One region of the Clostridium aquiflavi genome, then DNA from elsewhere that is predicted to be linked to it. Evidence: predicted binding sites of a transcription regulator. Region 1 holds the regulator's gene; the other holds the start of a gene.
What was found. The regulator HrcA, encoded in region 1, represses chaperone genes, less so after heat shock. The targets are predictions, from matches to a motif close to TGTTAGCACTCNNNNNNNNNGAGTGCTAACA.
Positions count from the first base shown of each region.

Region 2: groES (co-chaperone GroES) is a predicted target of HrcA. The motif match lies at 2,825-2,855, and genes of this name have one in related genera.

Region 1 covers NZ_JAVJAN010000008.1:72,033-81,748, forward strand. The annotation lists gene dnaK (molecular chaperone DnaK) at 1-1,549, opposite strand, end outside; gene grpE (nucleotide exchange factor GrpE) at 1,628-2,248, opposite strand; gene hrcA (heat-inducible transcriptional repressor HrcA) at 2,287-3,318, opposite strand; gene hemW (radical SAM family heme chaperone HemW) at 3,503-4,642, opposite strand; gene lepA (translation elongation factor 4) at 4,740-6,542, opposite strand; gene RGC78_RS04200 (hypothetical protein) at 6,686-7,066, opposite strand; gene RGC78_RS04205 (stage II sporulation protein P) at 7,137-8,204, opposite strand; gene gpr (GPR endopeptidase) at 8,314-9,285, opposite strand; gene rpsT (30S ribosomal protein S20) at 9,606-9,716, shown strand, end outside.
Region 2 covers NZ_JAVJAN010000004.1:75,541-85,256, reverse strand. The annotation lists purine riboswitch at 48-145, opposite strand; gene RGC78_RS02160 (type II secretion system protein) at 244-648, opposite strand; gene groL (chaperonin GroEL) at 859-2,481, opposite strand; gene groES (co-chaperone GroES) at 2,495-2,779, opposite strand; gene RGC78_RS02145 (ABC transporter substrate-binding protein) at 3,193-4,230, opposite strand; gene RGC78_RS02140 (DUF3919 family protein) at 4,251-5,090, opposite strand; gene RGC78_RS02135 (sensor histidine kinase) at 5,120-6,529, opposite strand; gene RGC78_RS02130 (response regulator transcription factor) at 6,533-7,228, opposite strand; gene RGC78_RS02125 (4Fe-4S dicluster domain-containing protein) at 7,426-8,910, opposite strand; gene RGC78_RS02120 (DNA-3-methyladenine glycosylase family protein) at 9,081-9,716, opposite strand, start outside.

The DNA of each region.
Region 1 (9,716 bases):
GATAGATTAATTGATCTGCATTATTTAAAGTTTCTACCTTTTCTTTTCTCTTCTTATCTTCTTCTGCAAATTTTTCTGCTTCTTTTACAGCTTTATCTATTTCTTCATCATTTAAGTTAGTAGATGCAGTAATAGTTATATTAGCTTCTTTTCCTGTTCCTTTATCTAATGCTGATACTTTAACAATACCATTAGCATCAATATCAAAAGTAACTTCAATTTGAGGAATTCCTCTTGGTGCTGGAGCTATTCCTGATAAAGTAAATCTTCCTAATGATTTATTATCCATAGCCATTTGTCTTTCACCTTGAACTACATTTATTTCAACTGATGTTTGACTATCTGCTGCAGTTGAGAATATTTGACTCTTTTTAGTTGGAATAGTTGTATTTCTTTCAATTAATGGAGTTGCTATTCCACCAGCTGTTTCTATTCCTAAAGTTAATGGTGTAACATCTAATAATAATACATCTTTAACTTCTCCTGTTAATACTCCTGCTTGAACTGCAGCTCCTACTGCTACACATTCATCCGGATTAACTCCCTTTGATGGATCTTTTCCTGTAAAGTTTTTAACTGCTTCTACAACAGCAGGTATTCTTGTTGATCCACCAACTAAGATTATTTTTTCAATTTCATCTATAGAAATTGCAGCATCACTTAATGCTTTTTTCATAGGTTCAATACTTCTTTGAACTAAGTCATTAGTAATTTCATTGAATTTAGCTCTTGTTAAGTTTAGGTCTATATGTTTTGGACCTGTTGCATCAGCTGTTATAAATGGTAAATTGATATTTGTTTGCATTGATGAAGATAATTCAATCTTTGCTTTTTCTGCTGCTTCTTTTAATCTTTGAAGAGCCATTTTATCTTGTCTTAAATCAATTCCATTTTCTGCCTTAAATGTTTCTGCTATATAATCCATAACTTTTTGGTCGAAGTCATCTCCACCAAGTTTTGTATCACCATTAGTAGATAATACTTCAAATACTCCATCTCCTAATTCTAAGATAGATACATCAAAAGTACCACCACCTAAATCATAAACTAATATTTTATGATTTGAATCCATTTTATCTAATCCATAAGCTAAAGCTGCTGCTGTTGGTTCATTGATTATTCTTAATACTTCTAAACCAGCAATTTTACCTGCATCTTTTGTTGCTTGTCTTTCACTATCATTAAAGTAAGCTGGTACTGTAATAACCGCTTGAGTTACACTTTCACCTAAATAGCTTTCAGCATCAGCTTTTATTTTTTGAAGTACCATAGCTGAAATTTCTTGTGGTGAATAGTTCTTACCATCTATATCAACTTTATAAGAAGTTCCCATATGTCTCTTTATTGAGATAATAGTTTTGTCTGGATTTGTTATCGCTTGTCTTTTAGCTACTTGACCTACTAGTCTTTCTCCGCCAGCTTGGAAAGATACTACTGATGGAGTAGTTCTTGCTCCTTCTGAATTTGTTATAACAACAGGTTCTCCACCTTCCATAACTGCAACACATGAATTAGTTGTACCTAAGTCAATTCCTATTATTTTTCCCATAATATATTCCTCCTAAATTTGGTTTAATTTATTTGTATATTTTATTTAAATATTAGCCTCTTTTCATAGGCTAGTTAATTAGTTAGCTACTTTAACAACTGTATATCTAATTACTTTATCTTCTTTTTTATATCCTTTTAAGAAAACTTCTGCAATTTGATTTTTTCCCATATTCTCATCTTCTATATGCATTACTGCTTGATGAAGATTTGGATCAAAATCTGCTGATGCATCTATTTCTTCAACTCCTAGTTTTTCAAAAGAACCTTGGCAAGATTTTATTGTCATCTCTACACCTTTTTTTAGGTCTTCAAGACTTCCTTCTGCAGCAACTGCTCTTTCAAGATTATCTAAAACAGGAACTAATTCTTTTAATACATCTACACATGCATCTGAGTATATTCCTTGTTTTTCTTTAGTTGTTCTTTTTCTGTAGTTGTCATATTCAGCAGTAATTCTTAATACTCTATCATTTAAAGATTCCATTTCCTGCTTTAATTTTTCATTTTCTTCTTTATACTTTTTCATCATGCTAAGTTCATCCTCTTCTTCATTTAAAGATTCTTCAGAAGCTTCATCATTTAGATTTTCCTTATCATTATTTTCAATGTTATCTTCTTTTTTTTCATTTTCTTCGATAACATCTTCAATTATCTCTTCTACTTCTTCATTTTTTAAAGTTTCACCATTATATTCCATTTCTGAAATTACACCTCTTCTCTTATTGATTATAAAAATTATTTATTCTGATTATTTAACATATTGTTTAATTCTTTTACAATTTCAGCCATTATTGCTATTACTTTAGAATAATCTATTCTTCTAGGACCTATTAATCCAATGGTTCCAATGGGTCTATTTCCAAAAGAATATTCTGCAGCTATTATGCTACATTCTTTAGCTTGTGGCTTATAATTTTCTTCACCTATTCTAATAGTTATATCTTCATTTGTTTTAAGTAAATCTCTTAATGACTCTTTATCATTAAGAAGAGATAACATTTCCTTAGCTTTTTCAATATCGTTGTATTCTGGATAGTTAAATATATTAGTAGTGCCCTCCATAATTAAATCAGGTGAATCTGCTGCATTTTTTAGAGTTTCATATAATGGAGTTAACAAAGCATTAAATAATTCATCGTATCCTTGTAAATCTTCTTTTAATTGATTGATAACTTGTAAATTTATTTGTTCTATACAAAGATTTACCAGTCTCCTATTAATAACTGCATTTATCTTATTCAATTCCTCAATTGTCGGCGTTGAATTAACTCTTATTATATGATTTTTCATTACTCCAGCATCTGTTATTATTACTGATACTAATGTAGTACTATCTACTTTCATCAACTGAAGTGATTTAATAAAACTTTTATTTACTGATGGAGTTTGAACTACACAAGTTAAATTAGTAAGTTCTGATAATAAAGAACTTGTTTGTCTAACTATTTTATCTACTTCTAACATAGCCGTATCTATAATATATTGCTTTATTCTCAAATTTTCTTCAGGTGTTAGCAATTGATTTTCCATCAAATTATCAACATATAATCTATATCCCTTACTAGATGGAACTCTTCCTGACGAAGCATGAGGTTGTTCTAAATAACCCATATCTTCAAGATCTGCCATCTCATTTCTAATGGTTGCAGACCCTACCCCTAAGTTATACTTTTTAGCAATAGTTCTAGAGCCAACTGGATCTCCAGTATGAATATAATCATTGATAATAGCTTGAAGTATTTTTATTTTTCTATCATCAATAGTCATAATCTCACCTCTTTTGTTAGCACTCACTATGTTCGAGTGCTAATGACTATGTTTTTAATATAGTATTTATCATGTTTTTTGTCAATTCTATTTATATTTAATATAAAGATCTTCACTTCTTTTATTTGATTTTTTATTGACTTTTCTCCATTTTTCTCATTTTTACTCTAATTTACTATAAAAGTTATATTATAAAATCACTCATAACACTATTTGATACTTCTATTCCACGAGATGTCAAATATATTCTACCCCCATTACGAACTAATAATTCTTGTTTAATATTTTTATCAATTATGGTTCCATATACCTCGTCTATATCTTTTTTAAACCTCTCTTTAAATTCGCTTTCTTCTATTCCGCTAATCATTCTAAGCCCCATAAACATGAATTCTTCCATGTTATCATTTATATTATTTTTATAGATTTCATTTTCAACATTTTTATTATTATTTATATTTTTAATATAAAGTTCTATATCATCTATGTTTTTTATTCTTTTCCCATCAATATAAGAACTTGCTGAAGCTCCTAGTCCTAAATATTCATTTAATTTCCAATAAACTGTATTATGGTAACATTCTTTTTCATCTTTTGCAAAATTAGAAATCTCATATTGATTATATCCATTATCTTTCAAAAATTCTTTTGTGAGCAAATACATTTCTCTTTCTTCTTCTTCAGATGGTAAATTTAATTTATCTTTATTATATAAATTATAAAAACAAGTTCCCTCTTCAATTATTAGACTATATGCAGATATGTGTTCTGGATTAAATTCTATTATTTTCTCTAATGTTCTTCTCCAATCTTCTACACTTTGATTTGGCAATCCAAACATTAAGTCTATATTTATATTTGTAAATCCTACTTTTCTTGCCAATAAATAATTATTTTCAAATTCTTCAAGAGTATGAATTCTCCCGATTTCTTTTAAAAGAGATGATTTTGTAGATTGAAGTCCCATACTTATTCTATTTACATTATATTTTTTCATAATTTTTAGCTTATCTTCACTTAAACTACCTGGATTACATTCCATAGTAAATTCTAAATTTTCTTCTAATCTTAAAGTATTAATGCATTTTAAAAGCTTCTCTAATTCTATTTCATTTAAATAAGAGGGTGTACCACCTCCAATAAATATACTTTTAATTTTATAATTGCTAGATTTAGTTCTAATCTCCTTATTAAGTGCATTTACATACTCACTAATAAATTTTTCTTTTCCTGAATATGAGGGAAAATCACAATATAAGCATTTTTGCTTACAAAACGGAATATGTATATATAAAGATATTTCTTTTAAAAATAGTTCTTTCATCTTTTCTCCTCCTAATTAATGCTTTTTAATACTTTTAGATGAAAAAAGCTGACAAATTTGTCAGCTTTTTTTCTTATGTTTAATTTTTATTATATTTTTAATCTACTTTTAATACTGCCATAAATGCTTCTTGTGGTACTTCAACAGAACCAACCTGTCTCATTCTCTTCTTACCTTCTTTTTGCTTTTCAAGTAATTTCTTCTTTCTTGAAATATCTCCACCATAACATTTAGCCAATACATCTTTTCTCATAGCTTTTACTGTTTCTCTTGCTATAATTTTTGAGCCAATTGCAGCTTGAATTGGAACTTCAAACATTTGTCTTGGAATTATTTCTTTTAACTTCTCAGCTATGCCTCTTCCTTTGCTATAAGCTCTTTCATCTGGAACTATCATTGATAATGCATCAACTACATCTCCATTTAATAAAATATCAAGCTTAACTAACTTAGTTGTCTTGTATCCTTTAAATTCATAGTCTAAAGATGCGTATCCTCTAGTTCTAGATTTTAATGTATCGAAAAAGTCATAAACTATTTCATTTAGCGGCATATCATAAGTTATTACTGCTCTTGTTTCTTCTATATATTGCATGTCTATATAAATTCCACGACGTTCTTGACATAATTCCATAACAGCTCCAACATAATCAGTTGGTGTAATTATAGATGCTTTTACCACTGGTTCTTCCATAAAATCTATTTCTGTCATTGGTGGTAAATTAGTTGGATTAGTAATATCCAATACTTCACCATTTGTCTTAGTAACCTTATATATAACTGATGGTGCTGTAGTAATTATATCTAAATTAAATTCTCTTTCAACTCTTTCTTGAATTATTTCCATATGCAATAATCCTAGGAATCCACATCTGAAACCAAAACCTAATGCGATAGATGTTTCAGGTTCAAAGTTTAATGCTGCATCATTTATTTGTAATTTTTCTAATGCTTCTTTTAATTCATCGTACTTTGCTCCATCTACTGGATATATTCCTGAATAAACCATAGGTATTGCTGGTTTATATCCTGGTAATGCCTTTCCTGTTGGTCTACTAGCTTCTGTTATAGTATCACCAACTCTTGCATCTCTAACATTCTTTATTGATGCTGTTATGTAACCAACGTCTCCTGCGCTTAATTCTGGAACTGCAAGCGCGCTTGGAATAAACACACCTACTTCAGTTACATCATAAACTTTGTTAGTTGCCATAAGTTTTATTTTATCACCTGGTTTTACTTTACCATCAAGTACTCTTACAATAGATACAACACCCTTATAACTATCATAATAAGAATCAAAAATCAAAGCCTTTAAAGGTGCTTCTTCATCTCCATCAGGTGGAGGTAAAGTTTCAACTATACTTTCTAAAACCTGTTCTATATTTAAACCTGTTTTTGCTGAAATCATAGGTGCACTTCCTGCATCTATTCCTATTACATCTTCAATTTCTTGTTTTACTTCTTCTGGTCTAGCTGAAGGTAAATCAATTTTATTTATAACTGGTGAAATTTCTAAGTCATTATCTAAAGCTAAATAGCAATTTGCTAAAGTTTGAGCTTGAATCCCTTGAGTTGCATCAACTACTAATAAAGCACCTTCACATGCTGCTAGACTTCTAGAGACTTCATATGTAAAATCCACATGTCCTGGAGTATCTATAAGATTAAATATATACTCTTCTCCATTCTCTCTCCTATAGACTAATCTAGCTGCTTGAGACTTTATTGTTATGCCTCTTTCTCTTTCAATCTCCATATTATCTAAGATTTGTTCTTCCATTTCTCTCTTAGTTAATGTTCCTGTTGTTTCTAACAATCTATCTGCAAGTGTTGACTTACCGTGATCGATATGTGCTACTATTGAAAAATTTCGTATATATTTTTGTCTTTCACTCATATATATAACTACCTTAATAAGGCAGTTTAGTCACCCCCATTGTATTTAAATAAAACCTTTTATTTTTTTCAAGTGCCTAAATTATATCATACATGTATTTAATATTTCTATATAAAACTTTTTCAAACCCTTTTATCTAAATATTATTCTTTAGATTTATGAGTAAAATTATACGCATTTTCTTTTAAACCAGTAAAATTAATACTAATTTTGTTATATAAATTTTTTAACTTCTGTGTAAAAATAGATTCTTCATTAATTCTTAAGTCCTTATTACCTATTCTGATCAACAATTGTTTATCTTGTTCTTTATAAATTTTAATTGTTGAATTATCTTTTATAAAATTTGAAAAGTCTTCTCCAAACTCTTCACTAACTAATTCGTAATTTTGCTTTGTATTTCCAAGTGGAGATAATGATTTTGTATTAATGATATTCACCTTTATAAGTCCACCTAATACAATTAAGATCAGCATAATTACTGGTAACATTCTTCTAAATATCCCGTGTTTTTTTTCTCTCATTTTAAAAGACCACCTTTAGATATATTTATCTAAATAATGGTCTTATTCCATTAATATTATTCATTAATCCCTATTTATTTAATATTTCAGCAATAACCCTTGCCATGCATCTTGCTGTAACTTTTGCTTCTTCAATTGAATTTACATTAGATCCCATTTCAAAAAGTAAGCTTCCATCACTTTTACTTTGATTAAATGCATTTTTTCCTCTATTATAAGTTAATATTTTTCTTGTTAATCCTGGAAATAGTTCTTCTGTCTTTTTAAATACTTGTTCTGTTAACGCTTTATTTTTATCATACCTTGTACTATTTTTAGCATTTACAAACATAATTTTAGCAGCTTCTGTCCCTTCAACTTTTGTAGTCATAGCACCTTTGTCAGGCACAGAATCTCTATGCAAATCTAATATAATTTTAAAATCACCATATTTTTTTAGATACTTATCTACCGTTTCACTTGATCTTGAATAACTATCATTATATGAAACGCTATGATTTGTTTTATCATGTATTACTGAAATTCCATAGTTCTCTTCTAATTCTTTTGCTAATACATCTCCAACGCCAACTACATTTGCATTTTCATCAGTAGTATCAGCAGGAGCCTCTGCATAATTTTCAGTTGTATGTGTATGATAAATTAAAATTTCAGGTTTAGATACATTTAGTTCCTTTTTTAAGGATGCATCATAAATCTTACTATTTAATGATTTTTCATTTGATGAAAATTTTAATATACTGTCTTCATTTACGCTAAATTGATTAAATGTTAATGTAGACTCATCATTTCTATCTATATTATTAAAAAAGCCAACTTCGCTTTTTAATATATTCTCATATGTTAACCCGTCCAAACCAACTGATTTTAATAAAACATTTTTTAAAGATAAGTTATTTTCCGCATAACTTTCTTCATTATAAACTTGTTCTTTTACTATTGGCATACCTAAGTTTAATAATTGAACATATGCATATCCACCTCTCTCATTACATTGCTTCAATACACTGCCAACCCTTAGAAAAAATATAAACACTATAATAATTAATAATATTAGTCCACTGTTAATTCTGGAAAGAAACTTAGTTCTTGCATTCTGTTGTTTAAAATTTTTTCTTCCTAATGTAAGTTTATACAAGTTAACCCCCCCTTGCTTCTTTTATATTTATATTAATAAATTTACATAATTATTATCTTTATTTATAAAATTATTAATTTTATAAAAACAAAAAGTGGCTAAGCCACTTTTAATTTAAAAACTTATTTATATCTTCCATTTCCATATCAGGTTGAAGCGCCATATTTACACCATTAGATATAATTTTAGATAATGCCTCAATAATCATATCTACCTCTTTTGGTGCTACTATTAATTCACCAACATTAGCAGATAAAACCTCTTTTATAAGAAGTTTCTTTTCTGATTTATCAATATCTTTTAACATATTATAAAATTCTTTTCCTGATGAAGATTTGCTTATTAATTCATCTATAACTAAATCTATTGAGTCACTAGCAATTGTAGCTGCATCAACAACTGTTGGTACACCTACTGCAATTACTTTTACACCTAAAGTTTTTTCACTTATTTCTTTTCGGTTATTTCCAACACCTGCACCTGGAGATATTCCCGTATCTGAAATTTGAATTGTTCTGTTAACTCTTTCTATACGTCTTGAAGCTAATGCATCTATGCAAACTACCACATCAGGTTTAACTTTATCAACTAAAGATTTTATAATTTCTCCGGTTTCAATGCCTGTTATACCTAATACACCTGGTGCTATAGCACATACAGGCCTTACGGAATCATCAATAGCCTCAGGCATAACAACTTGCAAATGTCTAGTTACCATTATTTTTTCTGCAACTTTAGGTCCTAAAGCATCTGGTGTTACTTGCCAATTTCCAAGACCAACTACTAGTGCTGTTTGCTTTTCCTCTAAATTAATAAGTCTTTTTAATATTTTTCCTAAAACCTTAGAAACATCATCCATTATTCCACCATCATAAACTGTAAATTCTGGAATATCCATTGTTATATAATTTCCTACAGGTTTACCCATTTTTTTAGCTCCATCTTCATTTTCTATCTTTACTGTAGTAAATTTTATATCCCCCTCTTTTTCTTCTTCTGCAATAACTCCATCAATTTCTCTATTATGTTTTTTTATATACATTTCCCTTGATTCAATTGCCAAATCTGTTCTAATATCCATTGTTACCTTACCTCCATATATCAAGTTATTCTTATTTTTAGCTAGATTTTTCTTATAAAAATCGCCTTTCTCTATCTGAATCTTAGAAGAACTTATCCACATGCAACCCATTGATTATCTCATATATTACAAAATAAGATTATTGTTAATGGTAGCAATCAGATAAATGCTTAATACTATTATTTTTCCTATATGTTTAAATTTAATACTTGTATTACATAACTTTCAATGTTATAATAAGGTTTGTTGAAATTAAACGTTGAGCAGATTTCCCCGAAAACTGCTTAGGCCCTATAAAACTTTAAGGGGGTGAATCAAGAATGGCAAACATAAAATCAGCAAAAAAGAGAATTAAAGTTACTGAAACTAAAACTTTAAACAATAGAATGATTAAATCAGCGTTAAAAACTGTAATTAAAAAGTTTGAAGCT
Region 2 (9,716 bases), on a different contig from region 1:
ATCAACCCCGTAAGTGAAGTTAATACGTTAATATATTTTAAATATACTAATATATTAATATCACTCATAGTCAGAAATTTAAGGTTTCCGGTAGATACTCCTTGCCATATCCAAGGTATATACGAGTTTTAAAATATTTTCTTTGTTTGATTAAAAATATTATAATGTATGCTATGCCCAAAGTCAATGAAATTGAAATTAAAATTGCAAAAATAGAAAAATTATTTTATTTAACCGATTTCATTAATTAATTGTAGATAAATCTAATATTTCACTATCCGTTTTTAATTTAAATTCTTTTCCATTTAACACATCATAACAATTTTGAATTGTTGTAGTTAAATCCAAATTATTAAATTCAACACCTTCTAAATATTTACTTACACTTTTATCTTCTTTAATATTAGATATATTTTTAGTTTTTTCATAATTGGACGAATGTGTTAAATTATATGATTCTACTGCCATTACAACTTTTCTACATTGATCTAAGACCTTAGTTTTTTTAGCTTCATTTATATATCCATTTACTTTAGGTAAAATAGCAGTTGCTAAGATTGTTATAATAGCCATTACTGCTATAAGTTCCAATAAAGTAAATCCCTTATTCTTCTTATACTTATAATTTAAACAAAATTTGTTTTTCATAATATTATCCTCCAATAATTTATATAATAAAAATATCATTATTTAAATTATTGCTATGTTAAAGAATTTATATACAAATATTATGAATATACATTTAAACTGCTTATTTTATAAAAAAATAAAGTATTGGCTCATCCTTTTAAAGATTAAAATTTTTTAATTTTCTATACACAAAAGAGACTACCAATTAGGTAGTCTCTTTTTATTACATTAATACATGCCGTCCATTCCCATTCCTGGTGCTGGCATTACTGGTTCTTTTTGAGGAATATCAGCAACTGCAGCTTCTGTTGTTAAGAATGTTGCTGATACTGATGCTGCATTTTGTAAAGCTGATCTTGTAACCTTAGTTGGGTCAACAATACCAGTCTTTATCATATTTACATATTTTCCATATAGAGCATCATATCCAGTTCCTACTTCACTATTTTTAACTTTTTCTATAATAACAGATCCTTCAACTCCAGCATTACTAGCTATTTGTCTTAATGGTTCTTCTAATGATTTTACAATTATTTTTATACCAAGTTCTGTATCTTGAACATCAGATGTTAATTTTTCAACTTCTTTTATTACATTAATATATGCAGTTCCACCACCTGGTACTATTCCTTCTTCAACTGCAGCTTTTGTAGCAGCTAAAGCATCTTCTATTCTAAGCTTTCTTTCTTTTAATTCTGTTTCAGTTGCAGCACCGACTTTAATTACAGCAACGCCACCAGCAAGCTTAGCTAATCTTTCTTGTAATTTTTCTTTATCAAATTCAGAAGAAGTTTCTTCTATTTGAGCTTTTATTTGTGATATTCTATCTTTTATGTTTTCAGGATTACCTTTACCATTAACAACAACAGTATTATCTTTACTTACTTTAACACTCTCTGCTTGACCAAGCATGTCAAGAGTAACTTCTTTTAAATCTCTTCCTAATTCTTCAGCAATTACTGTTCCACCTGTTAATATAGCTATATCTTGAAGCATTTCTTTTCTTCTATCACCAAAGCCTGGTGCTTTTACAGCTACACAAGTAAATGTTCCTCTTAATTTATTAACAACTAATGTTGCCATAGCTTCGCCTTCAATGTCTTCAGCTATAATCAATAATTTCTTACCACATTGAACTATTTGTTCTAATATAGGTAATATTTCTTGAATATTTGAAATCTTCTTATCAGTTATTAAAATATATGGATTATCTAATATAGCTTCCATCTTTTCTGTATCTGTAGACATATAAGGTGATACATACCCTCTATCAAATTGCATACCTTCAACTACATCTAATTCTGTTCCCATAGATTTAGATTCTTCTATTGTAATAACACCCTCATTACCTACTTTTTCCATAGCATCAGCTATTAACTTACCAATTTCTTCGTCTGCTGCTGAAATAGCTGCAACTCTTGCTATATCTTCTTTTCCTTCTACTGGTTTAGAAATCTTCTTAATTTCTTCTACTGCTGTTTCAACAGCCATTCTTATACCATTTCTAATTAGCATAGGATTAGCCCCTGCAGTAACATTCTTTAAGCCTTCTCTAATAATAGCTTGAGCTAATAGAGTTGCTGTTGTTGTACCATCTCCTGCAACATCATTGGTCTTTGTTGCTACTTCTTTAACTAGTTGAGCTCCCATATTTTCATATGGATCTTCCAATTCTATTTCTCTTGCAATAGAAACACCATCATTAGTTATTAATGGTGAACCAAATTTCTTGTCTAAAACAACGTTTCTTCCTTTTGGTCCTAATGTTACCTTAACTGTATCAGCAAGTTTATCAACTCCAACTTGCATAGATCTTCTTGCATCTTCTCCAAATTTCAACATCTTTGCCATTTATACCACTCTCCTATTCAACTATTGCTAATATATCATCTTGTTTTAATATCATATATTCTTCACCGTCTAATTTTACTTCAGTACCAGAATATTTAGAATATAAAACCTTATCTCCTACTTTAACTTCCATTTCTATTTTTGTACCATCAACAATACTTCCTGGACCTACTGCTACAACTTCTGCTTCTTGTGGTACTTCTTTAGCAGTTCCAGTTAAAACTATACCGCTCTTTGTCTTTTCTTCTGCTTCTAATCTCTTGATTACTACTCTATTTCCAAGTGGTTTTATTCTCATATAAGTCCCTCCTATATTTTAAATATTAAATATTTTTTAATTAACTATTAGCACTCGATAGCATTGAGTGCTAATACAATTATTATAATATCCTTTATGACCATATAATTCAAATATTTTTTATAATATTATATAGCTTTATAAGTTTAAAATTTGTAATTAAATATATATTGCTCCTATTTACGTATATTTTCTCTTATTTTCTTTTTTAATTTCAATAATATGTTTTTGTGTATTATTTCTATTTATGTATTTTATTGTTTGATTATATTTTTATTAATAAAACTAGCCTATTAATTAGTTTTTACTTCTAACAATTAATATATACATTAATATTTAAGGCATAGTTAGCTTAACGATAAATTAGGATATTAAATATATCAATGATTTTATTTAATATCCTAATTTTCTTATCACATTATTTCTTCTAAATCTTCTAATAGTTCTTTTCTATCTTTAGCTGCTTTTTTAAAATCATATTCTTTACTTAATTTATATGAAGTAAAATCTTTTTCTATGTTAGGATAATTAACACCTGGTATTGTTGAAAATCCCATAGAAAAATCTTTAAGCGATATCCCTGCTTCTTTAGTTACACAGTAATTCATAAATGCTTCAGAAGCCTTCTTATTCTTTCCATCCTTTATTTTAGCTATAGGACATATTGTCCATCCTGTATTTTCTGGAACAATAGATTCTACATTAAATCCTGAATTTCTAACTATAAGTTGTTGATTTATAAAGTTTACCGTTATTAAATATTCTCCCACTCCAACTTTTTTAGCTGGCGTAAATCCACTATCAGTAAATTGCCCTACATTATTTTTTAACTTCTTAAAAAATTCCAATGCATTATCTTTTCCCATAGTTTGTACTAAGTAAGATAAAAAAGTATATCCTGTTCCTGATGTCCTTGGATCAGCAAGTACTATCTCACCTTTAAATTTAGGATTTATTAGTTCCTCTATTGTTTTAGGTTTCTCCACATCTTTAAATTCTTTATTCCATCTTTCTTCATTTATAGCTATAGATAAAGCCTCAACGTATAATCCTATCCAATACCCATCACTATCCATATACTCTATAGGGATTTCACTTGAACTGTTTATAGTATATTTTTCTAGACAATCATTCATTTTTAATAGTTCAACAGCATCAGCTGTTCCCCCTAAAAATATATCTGCTTCTCCTAAAATTTCTTTATTATTAATCTTATCAGCTAGTTCTTCTGTTGGATATCTTAAAAATGTATAATTGCACCCAGTTTTTTCTTTAAATCCATCAAGTAAAACTTTAGCTTCATCTTCATTAAACGCAACATAAACTACCAAATTATCATTTTTAAGATTTGGTAGTTCCTTACTACTAGACATATTATTAGAGCATCCATTAAGAATACAAAGCATAAGTAAAATAAATATTAATAAAATACCCCTTCTTTTATTTAACATATTTTTACCTCCAATAAATATTACTGATTAAATAAGTTGTTACATATATTATTCAAATCTCCCTCCATATAGAAGGAATTTACTATTTCATCACCATAATCTCTAACAATTACATAATCATTCTCATAAATATCAAGACTTATTACATCATAACTATTTATATCATCTTCTATTTTATTATCATAAAATTCCTCAGATTCTTCTCTGTAAATTCTAATATGATAATTCAAATCGCCCTTATTAGCTACAGCCCATTCTAATTTTTTATTATCTGTAATTCTTTTTAAATTCATAACTTCATCTTTTATTAAAATTTTATCATTACTACCACACTTTTTAGTATTATTATAAATATCTACAATGGTTATTTTATTCTTATCATTTATAAGTTCTGATAATACTGATGGTGTACAGAAAATATCATTAATGTAATTTTTAATTCTATTTATATATGCAGAACTTTCATTACCGCCATAATAAATATCATCTATTCTAAGAGTATTATTTAAATATAATGTACCTTTTTCACCATCCAAATAATATATAGTACCTGTTATTTCATTAAAAGAATTTTCTATTTTTGAATTATAAAAATTATTACTTTTAGGCATAGATTCAACTATGTTCCAAAACTCTTTTATTTCATCATTAGAATTTATAACTAGCTTACCCCATCTTTTACTATATAGTTCTACTTTAACAGGTATTGAATGACTTGAATGCTGCATAACCTGTTCTTTATCATCTAAAATAATTAAATTGTTATAAATGCTACTTTTTAAATATACATATATACTAGCTAACAATATAACTAGTATAACAAATAGATTTATAACTATCTTGTAGTTAAAGTTTATCATAAATTTGTTTCACCCTACTTTGTATAATTTTAAATTGCATGTTTGAAACTTAATTTTACAGTAGTTCCATTTAAGCTACTTATTTCAATTTTTCCAGATTGCTTTTCCATAAATTCTTTACATATTGATAATCCTAGTCCACTTCCACCATATTTTTTTTGTAATGCTTTATGTGCTGTATAAAAATTTTCAAATACGTTTTTTAAATCTTCTTTTGGTATACCTTGTCCATTGTCAAGAATATATATTATTACATAAGATTCATTATATTCCATATATATATTTATCTCAGTACATTCACTATATTTAATTGCATTATCTAATAAATTAAGTATAACTTGTTCTGTTTTTTCTTTATCTGCATAAACATTTTTGCTAACTAAATTCATATTAAGTTTAATCCCAAATTTACTCATTCTAGGATTTAACATTATTGCAGCACTTTCAACCACAGATTTTATATCAACATTTTCATTTTTTATTTCTATTTCATTTTTATTAAGTCTTGATAAATCAAGAAGTTGTTCAACAAGTTTTAATAATCTATTACTACTTTGTACTATATATTTTACACATTGTTCAATATCTTTTTTTTCTTTTACTCTTAGTAACAAATCTGAATATCCTAGAATTGCTGCTAATGGAGTTTTAAATTCATGAGTGACATTATCCAAAAACCTCTTTTGAGTGTCTTTTTCTTCTTTTAAATTTTCAATCATTATTTCTATATTATTAGACATTATATTAAAAGAATTAGACAAATCTTCTATCTCGTCTTTACTATTTATACTAATTTTCTTAGAAAAGTCTCCAAATGATACTTTCCTTGCAATATTTTTCAGACTAACTATTGGTCTAACTATTCTATTAGAAAATGAATTACTCATTATACTAGAAAATATTATTGCTACTATAGCAAATAAAACCATACTAAGAATCGTATTAGTTATAATTGTATTTTCATTATCAAGATCATATACATATCTTATACACCCTATAGTACCATCTGAATAATAAATCGGGCTTGAAAAGAGTATGTAAGAAGATTCTTCAATTCTTCTTATAATATATGATTTATTTCCTTTTAATGCTGTTACCACATCATCATCTTTGCTTATATTAGGATAATTGTCTGAATCTCCAATTAAAGATGAATTATTATAAATTTGAACCCTAAATTTACAACCATTAGATAAGTATGTTGCAATAAAAGGGCTCATCTCATTCAAAACGTTTTCTACATGAAAATCATCTTCCGTCTCTAAATATTTCATAATAAATGATTGACTTGTATAACTTTCTTTTTTTAGCATATCTATTGAATTATTTATTACTCTACTATACAGAGTATAAATTGTTACTGCATATATACTTAATATAGCTATTATCAGTACAACTATATTCATTATTACTATTTTTCCTTTAATACCCAAATTCATCTATTATACCTCTAACCTATATCCTACTCCATATATTGTTTTTATAACGTCTTCATTTCCTGCGAGCTTTTGTCTAATTCTCTTTATATGAATGTCCACAGCTCTAGTATTTCCTACAAAACTATACCCCCATATCTTGTCCAATAATTCTTCTCTTGTAAAAACTTTATATGGATTTTGCACCATTAATAAAATTATTTCAAATTCTATATGTGTAAATATAACCTCTTTTTCCTCAATAAAAACTCTTCTTTCCGGAACAATTATTTTTATAAACCCTTTTTCTATAATATCATTTGTTTTATTTTTAACTTCATTTTTTCCAATGGCCTTAGCTTTATTTATTCTTCTAGATATAGCTCTAATCCTTAATATAAGTTCTCTACTGTCAAATGGTTTTGTTATATAATCATCAGCTCCAAGCTGAAGACCTAAAAGCTTATTATTTAATTGATCTCTTGCACTAAGTATAATAATTGGAACTTCACTATTTATACCTTGAAATTCATGTATAACTTCAAACCCATCTTTGTCAGGAAGCATTAGATCTAATACAATTAAATCAGGAGATTCACTTTTAAATAGGTTTATGGCATCTATTCCACACTCCGCAGTTATTACTTCATAATTTTCAAATATAAGATTCATTTTTATTAAATTTAATATTGATTCTTCATCATCAACCAACAAAATTTTCATAAATCTACCCCCTAAACATACCTATAATTTATATAATACACCTTTTAATAATTATATAGTAACTTTTTTTTTACTTAATGAATATTTTTTAATATTTTAGTTTAAAAAATATATAATTACGTTTTTTCTTTACATATAATTACCAATTTATTCACAAAAAAAGAAGTCCTAAAAGGGCTTCTTTTTTGAATTAAACTCTATCTTTCTAAATTTATATCTTTATAATCATCTATTTTAGAATTTTCCAATACATTTTTCATGCTTGCTTGCTGATTAATTTTGTTAAATGATGCTTTAGCTTTCATTGGTGATAATATTTTTCCTGACCCATTAATACATCCACCTTCACACATCATTCCTTCTATGAAGTTTCCAGATAATCTCCCCATTTTGGCCATCATCATAGTTTTCTTTATATCAGCTCCACCAGAAACTTTAACTGGTTTAAAATCACACTCTATCCCTTTATCTTTTATATAATTTTCAATAGCAGCAGTTAAACCACCACCAACTCCAAATCCTCTACCAAAGATTGAAGCTTCATCAACAACAATGTCATCAAAGTTAATTGGATCTATATCAAATCCTTCGAATAATGCTAATAATTCCTCAAATGTTAATACATAATCAACAGCATCCTTTATCGAGTCTCTTAAAATTTCTGATTTTTTTGCAGTACATGGTCCAATGAATACTACTTTTGCGTCTTTATCATTAGCCTTTATAAACCTTCCTGCTGCAACCATTGGAGAAACTGTTTCTGATATTCTCTCTACTTGATCTGGCATCATTTTTTCTATATAACTTAAAAATCCTGGACAACATGAATTAGTCATGTATGGGTCTCCATTCTCCATTCTGTGAACAAATTCATTACTTTCATGTACAGTTACTGCATCAGCACCACACGCTGCCTCTACCATATCTGTAAATCCTAATTTCTTTATTGCATTTTTAACTTGTCCATAAGTTGTTTTTGGACCTAATTGCCCAGTTATTGCTGGAGCCACAACAGCATATAAATTTCCAGTGTTAGTTAATTCTTTAACAACTTTAACTAAAAGACTTTTATCTTCTAATGCACCAAAAGGACATGCAGCCATACAAGCACCACAATTAACACATTTTTCTTGTTTTATCATGGCTCTCTTATCACTATTAATATCTAATGCTCCAGTTGGGCAAGATCTTTTACAAGGTCTCATATCTTCTGCAATAGCATCATAAGGACATGCTTTTTTACACATTCCGCATTCTTTACATTTATCAGGATCTATATAAGCTTTACCATCTACATAAGTAATAGCTCCAAAATTACAAACACTTTGACATTTATGTGCTATACAATTTCTACACGCATCAGTTACTTCAAACTTTTTAGTTGGACACATATCACATGCATTCTTTATAACATATAATATTTGTTTTTCATCTTCTATGTTAATTAATTCATCTGTACCTTTTCCATTTGGAATAAATCCAGCTGCTAGTTTCAATCTTTCTAATAATACTTCTCTTTCATGTATTACACTTTCTCTGTATTGAGGTTCATCCCCTGGTAACATATCGTAAGGTATTCTATCTAGATTTTCTTTAGTTATTTTATCTTCTTTAGCTAATCTTACAATATTACTTAATACTTCATGTTTTAACTTTATAAGTTGATTTTCAAATTTGAACATATTACGCACACACTCTCCCAGCAAATTATTATATTAATGTAATGATAGGATAATTATACCATAGTACTAATTAGATTCATGTCATAATCATATTATTCAAATTTTTCTGAATTTGCTATAAAACTTACCAAATTAAAGTTATTATATAAATAACCCTTAACTATTAATTTCTATACCTTTATATTATTTTCTCTTGCATAATAAAATAAGTATTGTTGGGCAAATCCTGATAACTTTCCAAATTTATTTCTTGCAAATACTCTAATTTTATTTAATGAGCCTTCTTCTGCATTATAAAAATGCATCATTGCACGTTTAACCCAAACATCTACTGGAAAAGCTGATGTTTTTCCCATTGAAAACAACATTATACAATCAGCTACCTTTGCACCAACTCCTTTAAATTCTTGAAGAGCTGTATGGCAGTCATCATCACTTAAACTTCTTATATAATTTAAATCATATTTATTTAATATATTTCTTTCATCATCTGATGATTTTGGGTCATTATTAATAGACTTATATATATTTTCAATTGTATCTAATAAATACTTACTTCTAAATGATGCCCCTGTTTCTTTTATCTCATCTAATTTAGCATCTTTTATTTGTTCTATTGTAGGAAATGCATAATATACTTTTCCTTTGTATTCAATTTTGCTTCCCCATTGTTCTGATATTTTATTTACTGTCTTTCTTATAGATGGAATACTATTCCTAGCTGAAATTATAAAGCTAATAAGCATTTCAAATGGATCTTGATTTAAAACTCTAACACCACTTCCAAATTCTATGCTTTGTTTTAA